DNA from 3 places in the Tardiphaga sp. P4_G1 genome. Region 3 is predicted to be linked to each of the others. Evidence: predicted binding sites of a transcription regulator. Region 3 holds the regulator's gene; each other region holds the start of a gene.
The links. Region 3 encodes HrcA, which represses chaperone genes, less so after heat shock. Its sites were predicted from a motif close to GTTAGCACTCNCNNNNNGNGAGTGCTAAC; they were not measured.
Positions count from the first base shown of each region.

Region 1: AC1DUY_RS20690 (co-chaperone GroES) is a predicted target of HrcA. The motif match lies at 1,815-1,843, and genes of this name have one in related genera.
Region 2: AC1DUY_RS14955 (co-chaperone GroES) is a predicted target of HrcA. The motif match lies at 1,404-1,432, and genes of this name have one in related genera.

Region 1 covers NZ_JBFUJU010000008.1:262,270-266,580, forward strand. The annotation lists gene AC1DUY_RS20680 (MFS transporter) at 1-1,032, opposite strand, end outside; gene AC1DUY_RS20685 (hypothetical protein) at 1,095-1,622, opposite strand; gene AC1DUY_RS20690 (co-chaperone GroES) at 1,934-2,230, shown strand; gene groL (chaperonin GroEL) at 2,381-4,036, shown strand; gene AC1DUY_RS20700 (hypothetical protein) at 4,237-4,311, shown strand, end outside.
Region 2 covers NZ_JBFUJU010000005.1:481,031-485,341, reverse strand. The annotation lists gene AC1DUY_RS14970 (dipeptidase) at 1-110, opposite strand, end outside; gene AC1DUY_RS14965 (cupin domain-containing protein) at 212-748, opposite strand; gene AC1DUY_RS14960 (usg protein) at 856-1,140, opposite strand; gene AC1DUY_RS14955 (co-chaperone GroES) at 1,560-1,877, shown strand; gene groL (chaperonin GroEL) at 1,918-3,561, shown strand; gene AC1DUY_RS14945 (hypothetical protein) at 3,739-4,125, shown strand.
Region 3 covers NZ_JBFUJU010000003.1:145,181-149,491, forward strand. The annotation lists gene AC1DUY_RS08300 (hypothetical protein) at 1-24, opposite strand, end outside; gene pncA (bifunctional nicotinamidase/pyrazinamidase) at 188-904, shown strand; gene grpE (nucleotide exchange factor GrpE) at 959-1,558, opposite strand; gene hrcA (heat-inducible transcriptional repressor HrcA) at 1,664-2,752, opposite strand; gene rph (ribonuclease PH) at 2,906-3,628, shown strand; gene rdgB (RdgB/HAM1 family non-canonical purine NTP pyrophosphatase) at 3,664-4,299, shown strand; gene hemW (radical SAM family heme chaperone HemW) at 4,286-4,311, shown strand, end outside.

The sequences.
Region 1 (4,311 bases), on a different contig from region 3:
CACACGGCCATACCCCACCGGGCCAAACATCAGAAGCGGCAGCGCACCGCGCGCGATGGTCATGACGCCATTGGCGGCGCCGAATCCGATAGCGAACAAGGCCGCCAGCGGAAACGAAATCCCTGCAAAGGCCAGCATTGCGAAGGCCGATACTACAAGCACCACCGCCCCGCGCGCGATCCACAGCGGATGGGTGCGCCCCGCCAGCATGAAGTCCGCCAGCCGCGATGCCACCTGCGCCGGTCCGAACATCGCACCGATGGTCACCGCCGTTGCAGCACTGAGCCCGCCGCGCTCCAGCAGCGCCAGCAGGTTCGAGGTCACGCCCGACAGAATGAAGCTGTAAAGCGAGAACGCCGCCGCCAGCAGGATGAACGGCCAGCCTTCCGGGCGCTGGGTTGCCTGCTGGGGGACGACAACGGCGTCCACCACGGGCAGAGGCGCGACGGCGACGTGGCGCGGCAATGCAAAAGCATGAAGCGGCGCAACGACAAAGGCGAAGATCGCTGCGAAGGTCAGATAGGTCCCGCGCCAGCCGACAGCCTCAAGCAGAAGATGGGTCGCCGGCCAGCCGACCGTCGAGGCGAAGCCGCCTGCAAAGGTCACGAAGGTGATCTGCCGCCGCGCCGAGGCACCGAAGATACGCGTCAACGTGGCGAAGGCGGGATCGTAGAGCGACGCAGACATTGCAGCGCCGAGCAACAGCCAGCAGGCCAGATAGGTCGCGGGATGATCGGCGACTGAAAACAGAGCGAGACCCAAGGCACCGGCCAATGCGCCCGATGCCATGACGACATTGCCGCCGTGGCGGTCGATCAATCCACCAACCACCGGCGACAGTAGTCCCGATACGATCAACCCCAGCGAAAAGCCCGCCATGCCGAAGGCCAGCGACCAGCCATGCGCCGCCGTGATATGCGGCATGGTCAGCACAGGTGGATAGATCAGGATGCCCCAGGTCAGGATCTGGGTGAATGCCAGCACAAGGACCGCGCGGCCCGGTCCGAAAACAAGGTCGCGCAATCGGTGCATGGGCTCACGTCTTCAAGGGAGTGGCGGGACCCGCGTTACGCCTCAGGTCGGGCCTTGTCAGGTCAGGCCTTGGGTGCGCAACGGACATAGACCATGTTGCCGTAGCGAACCGCAGCGTCCTTGTCGATGAAGCGCGTGACGAGAATCCGGCCGTCGAAGGAGACGATCTCGCGATCCTTCTCGCCACCGGCGGGACCGGGCGGGCCGATATAGTTCTTGCCGCTCGGGCTACCCTTCAGGCGCAGTTCCTGCGGCGTCGCCTCGTCGGCGAGATGCATGATGACCCCTCCGGTGGCGCCCTGGCCGATGATATAGGGCTGCTTGCACTGGCCGCGCGCGGCGTTCTCGGTGCGAACGCGATCGTTGGGATTCATGTAGGACGCCAGACCCCAGCGGCCGACGAGTTCTTCCGAGCGGATCGAGGCTGGCAGTTCCGGCGCCGGCGGGGGCTCCGGCGGCGGTGTCGGCTGCGAGTTCCCAAAGCTGAACCCGCCCAATCCACCAGACGTGCCGCACCCGCCCAATGACAGCGCCAAAGTTGAAACGATCGCCAGATGGGCAACCGTGCGGGCGTAGCGTGACCTGATCATATTATCCCCTAGAGCAAATTCCCCGGCTGCCCGTCCCGGCAGCCAAGCGCAAAACACCTGACGGCGCAATGAGGTCGGCAGAATTACGCCGACTCTCCATTATGGTTTCCAGATCATCCTATATTGGCCTCACCAAGGCCTTAAGGCCTCGCTTGACTCAAAAAGCGTCTGGCCATATTTCCCGGACGCTCAATTAGCACTCCCGGAGCGCGATTGCTAAGGGAATGAGCCGGCCGCCTTGAGCGTTCCGGCTGGATTCCCGCCCGCCTCCGAGATGGCAACCAGATCGCAAACCCTAAAGGGACACTCCCATGGCCAAGACCAAATTCCGCCCGCTGCACGACCGCGTCGTCGTCAAGCGCATCGTCGCCGACGAGAAGACTAAGGGCGGCATCATCATCCCGGACAGCGCCAAGGAAAAGCCGTCTGAAGGCGAAGTCGTCGGCGTGGGCCCCGGCGGCCGCGACGAAGCCGGCAAGCTGATCCCGATCGACATCAAGGTCGGCGACAAGGTTCTGTTCGGCAAGTGGTCGGGCACCGAGATCAAACTCGACGGCGAAGAACTCCTCATCATGAAGGAGTCGGACATCATGGGCGTGATCGCCTAAAGGCGGTCCGCTCTCCAAACACTCGGACGTCATGCCCGGACTTGATCCGGGCATCCATCTGGCTTCTTCGCAGGAAGATGGATGGCCGGGTCAAGCCCGGCCATGACAGCGTTTTAATTTCAAATTCCCATCACTTGGAGCACCATCAACATGGCAGCCAAAGACGTTAAATTCTCCGGAGACGCGCGCGATCGCATGCTGCGCGGCGTCGACATTCTCGCCAACGCCGTCAAGGTCACGCTCGGTCCGAAGGGCCGCAATGTCGTGATCGAGAAGTCGTTCGGCGCTCCGCGCATCACCAAGGACGGCGTCACCGTCGCCAAGGAGATCGAGCTCGAGGACAAGTTCGAGAACATGGGCGCGCAGATGCTGCGCGAAGTTGCCTCGAAGACCAACGACACCGCAGGCGACGGTACCACCACCGCCACCGTGCTGGCCCAGGCCATCGTCCGTGAAGGCGCCAAGTCGGTTGCCGCCGGCATGAACCCGATGGACCTCAAGCGCGGCATCGATATCGCCGTCGCCGCCGTCATCAAGGACATCACCAAGCGCGCCAAGCCGGTTGCGTCTTCGGCTGAAGTCGCCCAGGTCGGCACCATCTCCGCCAACGGCGACGCTGCCATCGGCAAGATGATCGCCCAGGCAATGCAGAAGGTCGGCAACGAAGGCGTCATCACGGTTGAAGAGAACAAGTCGCTCGAGACCGAAGTCGACATCGTCGAGGGCATGAAGTTCGATCGCGGCTACCTGTCGCCCTACTTCGTCACCAATGCCGAGAAGATGACCGCCGAGCTCGAGGACGTGTACGTCCTGCTCGTCGAGAAGAAGATCTCCAGCCTGCAGGCCATGCTGCCGGTGCTCGAAGCCGTGGTGCAGTCGGGCAAGCCGCTGCTGATCATTGCTGAAGACGTCGAAGGCGAAGCGCTCGCCACCCTCGTGGTCAACCGCCTGCGCGGTGGCCTCAAGGTTGCTGCCGTCAAGGCACCAGGCTTCGGCGATCGCCGCAAGGCGATGCTGGAAGACCTTGCGATCCTGACCGGCGGTCAGCTCGTCTCGGAAGATCTCGGCATGAAGCTGGAAAGCGTCACGCTCGCCATGCTCGGCCGCGCCAAGAAGGTCGTGATCGACAAGGAAAACACCACCGTCGTCAACGGCGCTGGCAAGAAGCCGGCGATCGAAGCCCGCGTCAACCAGATCAAGGCGCAGATCGAGGAAACCACCTCGGACTACGACCGTGAGAAGCTGCAGGAGCGTCTGGCCAAGCTGGCTGGCGGCGTTGCCGTCATCCGCGTCGGCGGCGCGACTGAAGTCGAAGTGAAGGAAAAGAAGGATCGCGTGGATGACGCGCTGAACGCCACCCGCGCGGCCGTTCAGGAAGGCATCGTCCCCGGTGGCGGCACTGCGCTGCTGCGTGCCAAGAAGGCCGTCGGCCGTCTCACCAACGAGAACGCCGATGTGCAGGCCGGTATCAACATCGTGCTGAAGGCGCTGGAAGCTCCGATCCGCCAGATCGCCGAAAACGCCGGCGTTGAAGGTTCGATCGTGGTCGGCAAGATCCTGGACGAGAAGTCCGAGACCTTCGGCTTCGACGCGCAGACCGAAACCTATGTCGACATGGTCGCCAAGGGCATCATCGATCCGGCCAAGGTGGTGCGTACTGCACTGCAGGACGCCGCCTCGGTTGCCGGCCTGCTGGTCACCACCGAAGCCATGGTCGCCGAACTGCCGAAGGAAGCTGCACCGGCGATGCCGGGCGGTGGCGGCGGTATGGGTGGCATGGGCGGAATGGGAGGCATGGGCTTCTAAGCCCTGCTTTCACGCTCAACTGCATTGTGATCGAAGGCCGCCTCCGGGCGGCCTTCTTTTTTGCCCTGATACAATGCACCTGCGACTTATGGCCTTTCGCCTTGGTCGCGGTTCTGATTCAATCCCGTGATTAATCTCGCATGGGCGGAATCAGATAAATCCGCCCGGAGACACGTCGATAACGTCCAGGGACTTTTGAAATGCGCGCGCTTCATCTTTGTCTGCTCGGCCTTACGGTCACCGCCTCGGTTGGGACCGTCCACCACGCCTTCGCG
Region 2 (4,311 bases), on a different contig from region 3:
CCGGCGGCTTCCCCGGTCAGGAAGTCGGATACCGGATCGTGCGATTGCGATTTGTACAGCCGCAGCAGCACATCGTTGTGACCGTCGAAAACCGGAACGGATGCAGTCATGAGATACTCGTTGAGGGCCAGGGCAGCGACGGGCTCAGCATAGCTGATTCAATGCCACTGCGACGCGCGAACAAGGCACGCGTCGCATTTCCGCACGCGAACTACCGGACTTCCACCGTCTTGAATTCCGCCGGCAGGATTACTTCAAGCAATTCGCAATTGTCGGAGTAATCGCGGATCAGGTGCCTGATGCGCGGCGGCTGGGTCCAGCATGACCCCTGACGCATGGTCATCTCGCCCTCGCCTTCCATATAGGCCTTCACCCAGCCATTCAGCACATAGACCAGCTGAAACTCGGCATCGTGATAGTGAAGCTTGGAGACCTCTTTCGGATCGCAAGGTCCGATCAGCCGGATGACATGCGCATGCGCCAAACCGCCGGTCGCAGCGGCAACGCCGAGATCGCGATACTTCGCATAAGCGCGCAGGCCGTCGCCGAGAAATGCTTCTTCCTGATAGTGACTGATCGCGACGCGCTGCTTGCGGCGCGGGCCGGATTTCGCGACAGCTTTTGCACTCGCCTTGGCTGGCTTGCCAACCGCGAACTTCTTTGCTGCTTTTGCTACCGCCTGTGTCGCAGGCTTCTTCGTCGCAGCCGCTTTCGCTGCGCTCTTTGACGTTCGCTTCAGCTTCGCCATGTCGTGTTTCCCACCCGGCGCAATGCCGAACAAACGGCCAGCGCATCCGGGAACCTAGCTGTAGTTCAGCACAGCGGCAATTCATCCGGCGCGTTGAGAGGCGCGGACTAGTGCAACCGGAAGACGCCATCCACGGCACGAAGCTCGGCCGGCTTGATCAGTTTCGAATGCGCGACGGTGACCGCAAAGAGCGGGCCATCGAGCTTCTCCTGCCAGAAATCGAGGAAATCCTTCAGCGCGGGAAACTTCGGAAACAGATCGTAGTTCTGCCAGACATAGGTCTGCAGCAGCGATGGATGGTCCGGCATGCGGTAGAGAATCTGCGCCGTCGTCAGTCCGTAGCCAAGCACCTGCTTTCTGAAATCGTCAGAAGCTGCATTTCTCGAGACCATGTTCAACCTCCATGGACAGAGCGCATTCGGCTAAGTGGATTCCGGTTTGACGTCGAACTTCGCTCTGCTCTCCTGTGACCGTGCTGACTGCAGCGAACCGGCTTCCACTTCGCCCGTGACAACACGATGCATGAAATGTGACGCAAGCAACGTCCTCATCACAAGCTTAAAAGTTTAATAATGGGTTGAAAGCCGAATGTTAGCAGCCACTTACCGTGGATGCTAACGGATTCGAGAACCGGTATCGGAGGGTCTTAACCAATTCTGGCACCCGTCATATTTGAGTGCCAAAATATTTGATACAGACCCTTGCCGGTGAGGAACGTTCGGCCTATGTCCGGACCAGCTGCGCTGGCACTTGTTGGCTCAGACTGCCAATTTAAATTTCTCAAGCATCTACAGAAACTTAGGAGGACTGCATGAAATTCCGTCCGCTTCACGATCGCGTTGTGGTCAAGCGTATCGACGCCGAAGAGAAGTCCGCTGGCGGCATCATCATTCCGGATAGCGCCAAAGAGAAGCCCTCCCAGGGCGAGATCGTCTCCGTCGGCCCGGGCGGCCGCGACGAAGCCGGCAAGCTGATCCCGATCGATCTGAAGGTCGGCGAGCGCGTGCTGTTCGGCAAGTGGTCGGGCACCGAGGTCAAGATCGATGGTCAGGACCTGCTGATCATGAAGGAAAGCGACATCATGGGCGTCCTCGAAGGTGCCGCTCCCGCCAAGAAGAAGGCCGCTTAAGCGCCTTTCCCACCCATCCTGATTTTCAAGGAAGCAAAACATGTCAGCTAAAGAAGTGAAATTCGGCGTTGATGCCCGCGACAAGATGCTGCGCGGCGTCGACATTCTCGCCAACGCCGTGAAGGTGACGCTCGGTCCGAAGGGCCGCAACGTCGTCATCGACAAGTCGTTCGGCGCGCCCCGCATCACCAAGGACGGCGTCACCGTCGCCAAGGAAATCGAGCTCGACGACAAGTTCGAGAACATGGGCGCCCAGATGGTGCGCGAAGTGGCCTCGAAGTCGGCCGACGCGGCCGGCGACGGCACCACCACCGCCACCGTGCTCGCTCAGGCGATCGTCCGTGAAGGCGCCAAGTCGGTTGCTGCCGGCATGAACCCGATGGATCTGAAGCGCGGCATCGACCTGGCTGTGGAAGCCGTGGTTGCTGACCTCGTCAAGAACTCCAAGAAGGTCACCTCGAACGACGAAATCGCCCAGGTCGGCACCATCTCGGCCAACGGCGACGCGGAAATCGGCAAGTTCCTCGCCGACGCCATGAAGAAGGTCGGCAACGAGGGCGTCATCACGGTTGAAGAAGCCAAGTCGCTCGAAACCGAACTCGACGTCGTCGAAGGCATGCAGTTCGACCGCGGCTACATCTCGCCCTACTTCGTCACCAACGCCGACAAGATGCGCGTTGAATTCGACGACGCCTACATCCTGATCAACGAGAAGAAGCTCTCCTCGCTGAACGAGATGCTGCCGCTGCTCGAAGCCGTCGTGCAGACCGGCAAGCCGCTCGTCATCGTCGCGGAAGACGTCGAAGGCGAAGCTCTCGCCACCCTCGTCGTCAACCGCCTGCGTGGCGGCCTCAAGGTCGCTGCCGTCAAGGCACCGGGCTTCGGCGATCGCCGCAAGGCCATGCTGCAGGACATCGCGATCCTGACCGGCGGCCAGGCGATCTCGGAAGATCTCGGCATCAAGCTCGAGAACGTCACGCTCGCCATGCTCGGTCGCGCCAAGAAGGTGATGATCGACAAGGAGAACTCCACCATCGTGAACGGCGCCGGCAAGAAGGCCGACATCGAAGCACGCGTGGCGCAGATCAAGGCGCAGATCGAAGAGACCACTTCGGACTACGATCGTGAGAAGCTGCAGGAGCGTCTCGCCAAGCTGGCTGGCGGCGTTGCCGTCATCCGCGTCGGCGGCGCGACCGAAGTCGAAGTGAAGGAGCGCAAGGACCGCGTTGATGACGCGATGCATGCGACCCGCGCTGCGGTTGAAGAAGGCATCGTCCCCGGCGGCGGCGTCGCTCTGCTCCGCGCTTCGGAACAGCTGAAGAAGATCAAGACCGCGAACGACGACCAGAAGACCGGCGTCGAGATCGTCCGCAAGGCCCTGTCGGCTCCGGCTCGCCAGATCGCCATCAACGCAGGCGAAGACGGTTCGGTCATCGTCGGCAAGGTCCTCGAGACCGCGACCTACAGCTACGGCTTCGACTCGCAGACCGGCACCTACGGCGACATGCTCAAGAAGGGCATCATCGATCCGACCAAGGTTGTCCGTGCAGCGATCCAGAACGCAGCTTCGGTTGCCGGCCTGCTGATCACCACGGAAGCCATGGTTGCCGAGCTGCCCAAGAAGGGCGGCGCAGGCGCAGGCGGCATGCCTCCGGGCGGCGGCATGGGCGGCATGGACTTCTAAGTCCAGCCACTCAGGCAGGGTTCAAGAATGCAAAACCCCGGCAGCGATGCCGGGGTTTTTGTTTGCATCGAGTCGCTCGGAGATTCCGCATCACTTATTGCTGCGACCGATACAATTACTAATTGCATAAAGTCCCTTCCCGAATAGGATACCGCCGAATTATTCGGGAAATTGGGAATGCACCGCGCTGTCATCGTCGCCATGAGCCTTCTTCTGTCCTGCGCCGGGGCTCAGGCGCAAGCCTCAAGGGTCGCATTGAGTGGTGCGACGATCGAGCTTAGTCAGATTGCGATGGTCAATCCGGACTGCAGCAATGCGGGACGCCCCGTCATTCGGTTAACTCAGCAGCCCGAATACGGACGCCTGATCATCAGCAATGCGTCGATCTTTCCGTATTTCCGTCCCGTCAATCCGCGGAGCGACTGCAATTGGCGGCGCGTCCCCGGCGTCATCATCAAATACGTTTCGCAGCGCGGCTACACCGGATCGGACAGTGTCAGGCTCGAGGCATTCTATCCCAATGGTCAAATGCGCAACGGCGCTTTCAATATCACGGTGAGATAGGCCCGTAGGGCGGATTAGCGAAGCCTGATCCGCCGAGCACGCGGAGCTGCGCAATACGCTGCACGCTGCGCTATTGCGCCCTACGACTTCGAACTCCGTTGCGCCCCTATCGTCGCGACAGCGAAAAGCCCGGCATCGCTGCCGGCTCCCTGTCGTTTGGGTGCGACCCCGGCCTCGCGCCTCATT
Region 3 (4,311 bases):
CCGCAGGCCGATATCGATCGTCATGCGCTCAACTTTTCAGGCAACGCTACCGCCGAAACTAGGAGAGGCGCATTAACAAGCCCTTGCGCGGGCGGCCCGAAATGCGGCCGCCGCCCGCACCGCGATCCGCTTTACGCGATGACCGCGACCTGATTGTCTGTGAGGGTTCAATCACGGGGGGACGATGATGCTCAACAGACGTCAAATTCTCGGAGGGCTTGGAACCATGGCCATGACCAGCCTAGCTCCCAAAACACTGTCCGCCGCCGGCAAGGTTAGCCTCGACCGCACATCCGTCCTGCTGGTGATTGACGTGCAGAACTGCTTCCTGCCCGGTGGCAGCCTTGCGGTGAAGGACGGCGATAAGGTCGTGCCGGTCATCAACGCCATCGCGAAGAAATTCGCCGACGTGGTGATGACGCAGGACTGGCACACGCCCGGCCATATCTCCTTCGCGTCCAGCCACAGCGGCAAGAAGCCGTTTGAGACCACCGATGTGAAATACGGCAAGCAGGTGCTGTGGCCGGATCACTGCGTGCAGGGCACTGAAGGGGCTGCGCTCTCGAAGGATCTCGCCATCCCGCATACCGAGCTGATCCTGCGCAAGGGCTTCAACAAGGACGTCGACAGCTATTCGGCCTTCACCGAGGCCGACGGGAAGACCACCACCGGTCTCGCCGCCTATCTGAAAGCCCGCAAATTGCAGCGCGTGTTCATCGCCGGTCTCGCCACAGATTTCTGTGTCGCGTGGTCCGCCCTTGATGCGCGAAAAGCAGGTTTCGATGTCTATGTGATCGAAGATGCCTGCCGCGGCATCGACACGCAGGGCTCGCTGGCCAAGGCTTGGGCCGACATGAACAAGGCCGGCGTGAAGCGGATCCAGTCGGGCGAGCTGGCGGCTTAACTCTCGCTGTCATCGCCCGGCTTGACCGGGCGATCCAGCTCCTACTACACAGCTTTATTCCGACGCTACAGGTGCAGCCTTGGCGCCGCCCTTCGACACGCCGACCAGCGCCGGGCGCAGCACGCGCTCGCCGATGGTATAACCGGCCTGCACGACCTGAACGACGGTGCCCGCAGGCACGGAAGCATCGGGCACTTCGTACATCGCCTGCTGGAAATTCGGATCGAACTTCTCGCCCGACGGGTCGAACTTTTTCACGCCGTTCTTTTCCAGCGTGTTGAGCAGCGAGCGCTCGGTGAGCTCGACGCCTTCGAGCAGCGCCTTCAGGCCCGGATCGGCGGCGGCCTTGGTGTCGGCAGGCACGGCATCGAGGGCGCGCTGCAGGCTGTCGGCGATATCGAGCACTTCGCGCGCGAAATTGGCGATCGCATAGGTGCGACCGTCGGCGACCTCCTTCTGGGTCCGCTTGCGCAGATTTTCCATCTCCGCCAGCGTGCGCAGCATCTTGTCGCGCGCGTCCGCAGCTTCCTTGGTTAGGGCCTCGACCGAGTTCGGCTCCGGATCGTCCGGCATGATGTAGGGCTTGGAGACCACCGGATCGGCGGCCGCTGCCGTCTTGTCCTGATTGTCGTTCTGCCCATTGGAATCAGTCATCACGCTGCCTTCTCAAAAACACGCCAAAATGGTGGGATTGCTGAGCGGGATATCGGGGTTTGAGCGCCGAAAATCAAGCGCAACCGGCCGGATTCGGCCGATCTGTCAGCCGCCGAGCATGCGGCTGACGATGCGCGCCGCGTAATCTACCATCGGGATCACCCGCGCATAGTTCAGCCGGGTCGGCCCGATCACGCCGAGAACACCGACAATATGGCCGGCGCCATCGCTGTAGGGCGCAATGATCGTGGACGAGCCGGACAGCGAGAACAGTTTGTTTTCCGAGCCGATGAAGATGCGGACACCTTCCGCCGTCTCCGCCCGACCGAGAAGGTCGATCACCTCGCGCTTGGCTTCGAGATCGTCGAACAGGAGGCGAACGCGTTCAAGATCCTCCAGCGCATGGAGATCCTCGAGCAGATTGGCCTGGCCACGCACGATCAGCTGCCGATCGTCCTTCTCGCCACCCGACCAGCTGGCAATGCCGGCGGCAATCACCTTCTGGGTCAGCTGATCGAGCTCGATCTGGTTCTGGGTCAGCGCCGTTTCCAGCTCCAGCCGGGCCTCGGCCAGCGTGCGGCCGCGAATCCGGGCATTGAGGAAGTTCGACGCCTCGTTCAGCGCCGACGACGGCACGCCCGGCGGCAGGGTCAGCACGCGGTTTTCGACCTGGCCATCCTCGGCAACCAGCACGACCAGCGCCTTTTCGGGCTCTAAACGGACGAATTCGATGTGTTTCAGCCGCACATTGGACTTGGCGGTCAGAACCACCGCCGCCGCGCGGGTCAGGCCGGACAGCTGCGTCAGCGCCTCGCCGAGCGCTGCCTCCACAGTCTGCGAGCGCCCCACCGAGGATAATTGCTGCTGGATCGACTGCCGCTCCGGCTCGGTGAGGTCACCGACCTGCATCAAGGCATCGACGAAAAACCGCAGTCCGAGTTCGGTCGGAAGCCGTCCGGCAGAGGTATGCGGCGCATAGATGAGGCCGAGCTGCTCCAGGTCCGACATCACGTTGCGGACCGACGCCGGCGACAGCGGAACCGTGATCAGGCGCGAAATATTGCGCGAACCGACAGGTTCGCCCGTGGCGAGATAGCTCTCGACGATCTGCCGGAAGATCTCACGCGATCGCTCATTGAGCTGGGCGAGCCCGGCATGCGGCGAAATCAGGCCGATCGGATCGTGGTGGGCCACAGGGTACTCCTTGAGGACCTAATCTGTCGCCCCGAGCCCCCGGACACAAGCACCATTGCGTGCGTGGAACCTGCCCTGCCCTTGCCGCTGCGCTCCGTGCCCCCTAAAAGCACCGCGAACAGGCTCTCTCTGGACATTTGGAAGGATTTTCTCATGCGGCCAAGCCGTCGTGCGCCCGATGAACTGCGCGCCGTGTCGCTGGAACGCGGCGTGGTCAAATATGCCGAAGGCTCCTGCATGGTGAAATTCGGTGACACCCACGTGCTGGTGACCGCCACGCTGGAGGAGCGCCTGCCACCATGGCTTAAGGGCCAGGGCCGCGGCTGGGTCACCGCCGAATACGGCATGCTGCCCCGCGCCACGCTGGAACGCACCCGCCGCGAAGCCGCATCCGGCAAGCAGGGCGGCCGCACCGTCGAGATCCAGCGCCTGATCGGCCGCTCGCTGCGCGCTGCCGTCGACCTCGAAGCGCTCGGCGAACGCCAGATCACCATCGACTGCGACGTGATCCAGGCCGATGGCGGCACCCGCACGGCGTCGATCACCGGCGCATGGGTTGCGCTGGCCGACTGCATCTCGTGGATGAAGAACCGCAACATGTTCAAGAACGGCGGCGGCAACGTGCTGCGCGACAATATCGCGGCAATTTCCTGCGGAATCTATCAGGGCACCCCGGTGCTTGATCTCGACTACGCCGAGGATTCCGAGGCCGATACCGACGCCAATTTCGTAATGACCGGCGACGGGCGCATCATCGAGGTGCAGGGCACCGCCGAGAAGACGCCGTTCACGCAGGACGAGTTCCTGAAGCTGATGGCCCTGGCGCAAAAGGGCGTCGGACGCCTCGTCGAACTGCAGAAAATGGCCATCGCGTGATTCCGCAAGTCATCAAGCAGGCGTAGACTCGCATCATGCATCGTCGAATCACTGGGAAGCTCGTCATCGCCACCCACAATCCCGGCAAGCTTGCCGAGATGCGCGATCTCTTGGCCCCCTACGGCATCGAAGCAGTGTCGGCCGGCGAGCTCGGTCTCGCCGAACCCGACGAGACCGGCAACACCTTCAAGGCCAATGCCGCGATCAAGGCGATTGCCGCGGCCAATGTCGCGCAACTGCCCGCCTTCGCAGATGATTCCGGCCTCGTCGTCGATGCCCTCGACGGTGCGCCCGGCATCCTCTCGGCGCGCTGGGCCGGCGAGTCCAAGGACTTCACCGGCGCAATGACGCGCATCGAGCGTTTGCTGCAAGAGCGCGGCGCAACCTCGCCTGACAAGCGCACCGCGCATTTCGTCTCGGCACTCTGCGTGGCTTGGCCCGACGGTCATCTCGAGGAAGTCGAAGCGCATGCCCATGGCACGCTGGTCTGGCCACCACGCGGCACTGCCGGTTTCGGCTACGATCCGACATTCCTGCCCGATGGTCACACCCGCACCTATGGCGAAATGACCGCGGTCGAGAAACACGGATTGCCGCCACTCGGCGAAGGCCTGTCGCATCGCGCCAGGGCGTTCGTGAAGCTCGCGGAGATCTGCCTTGAGCCCCGCTAACGCACAGCAGGA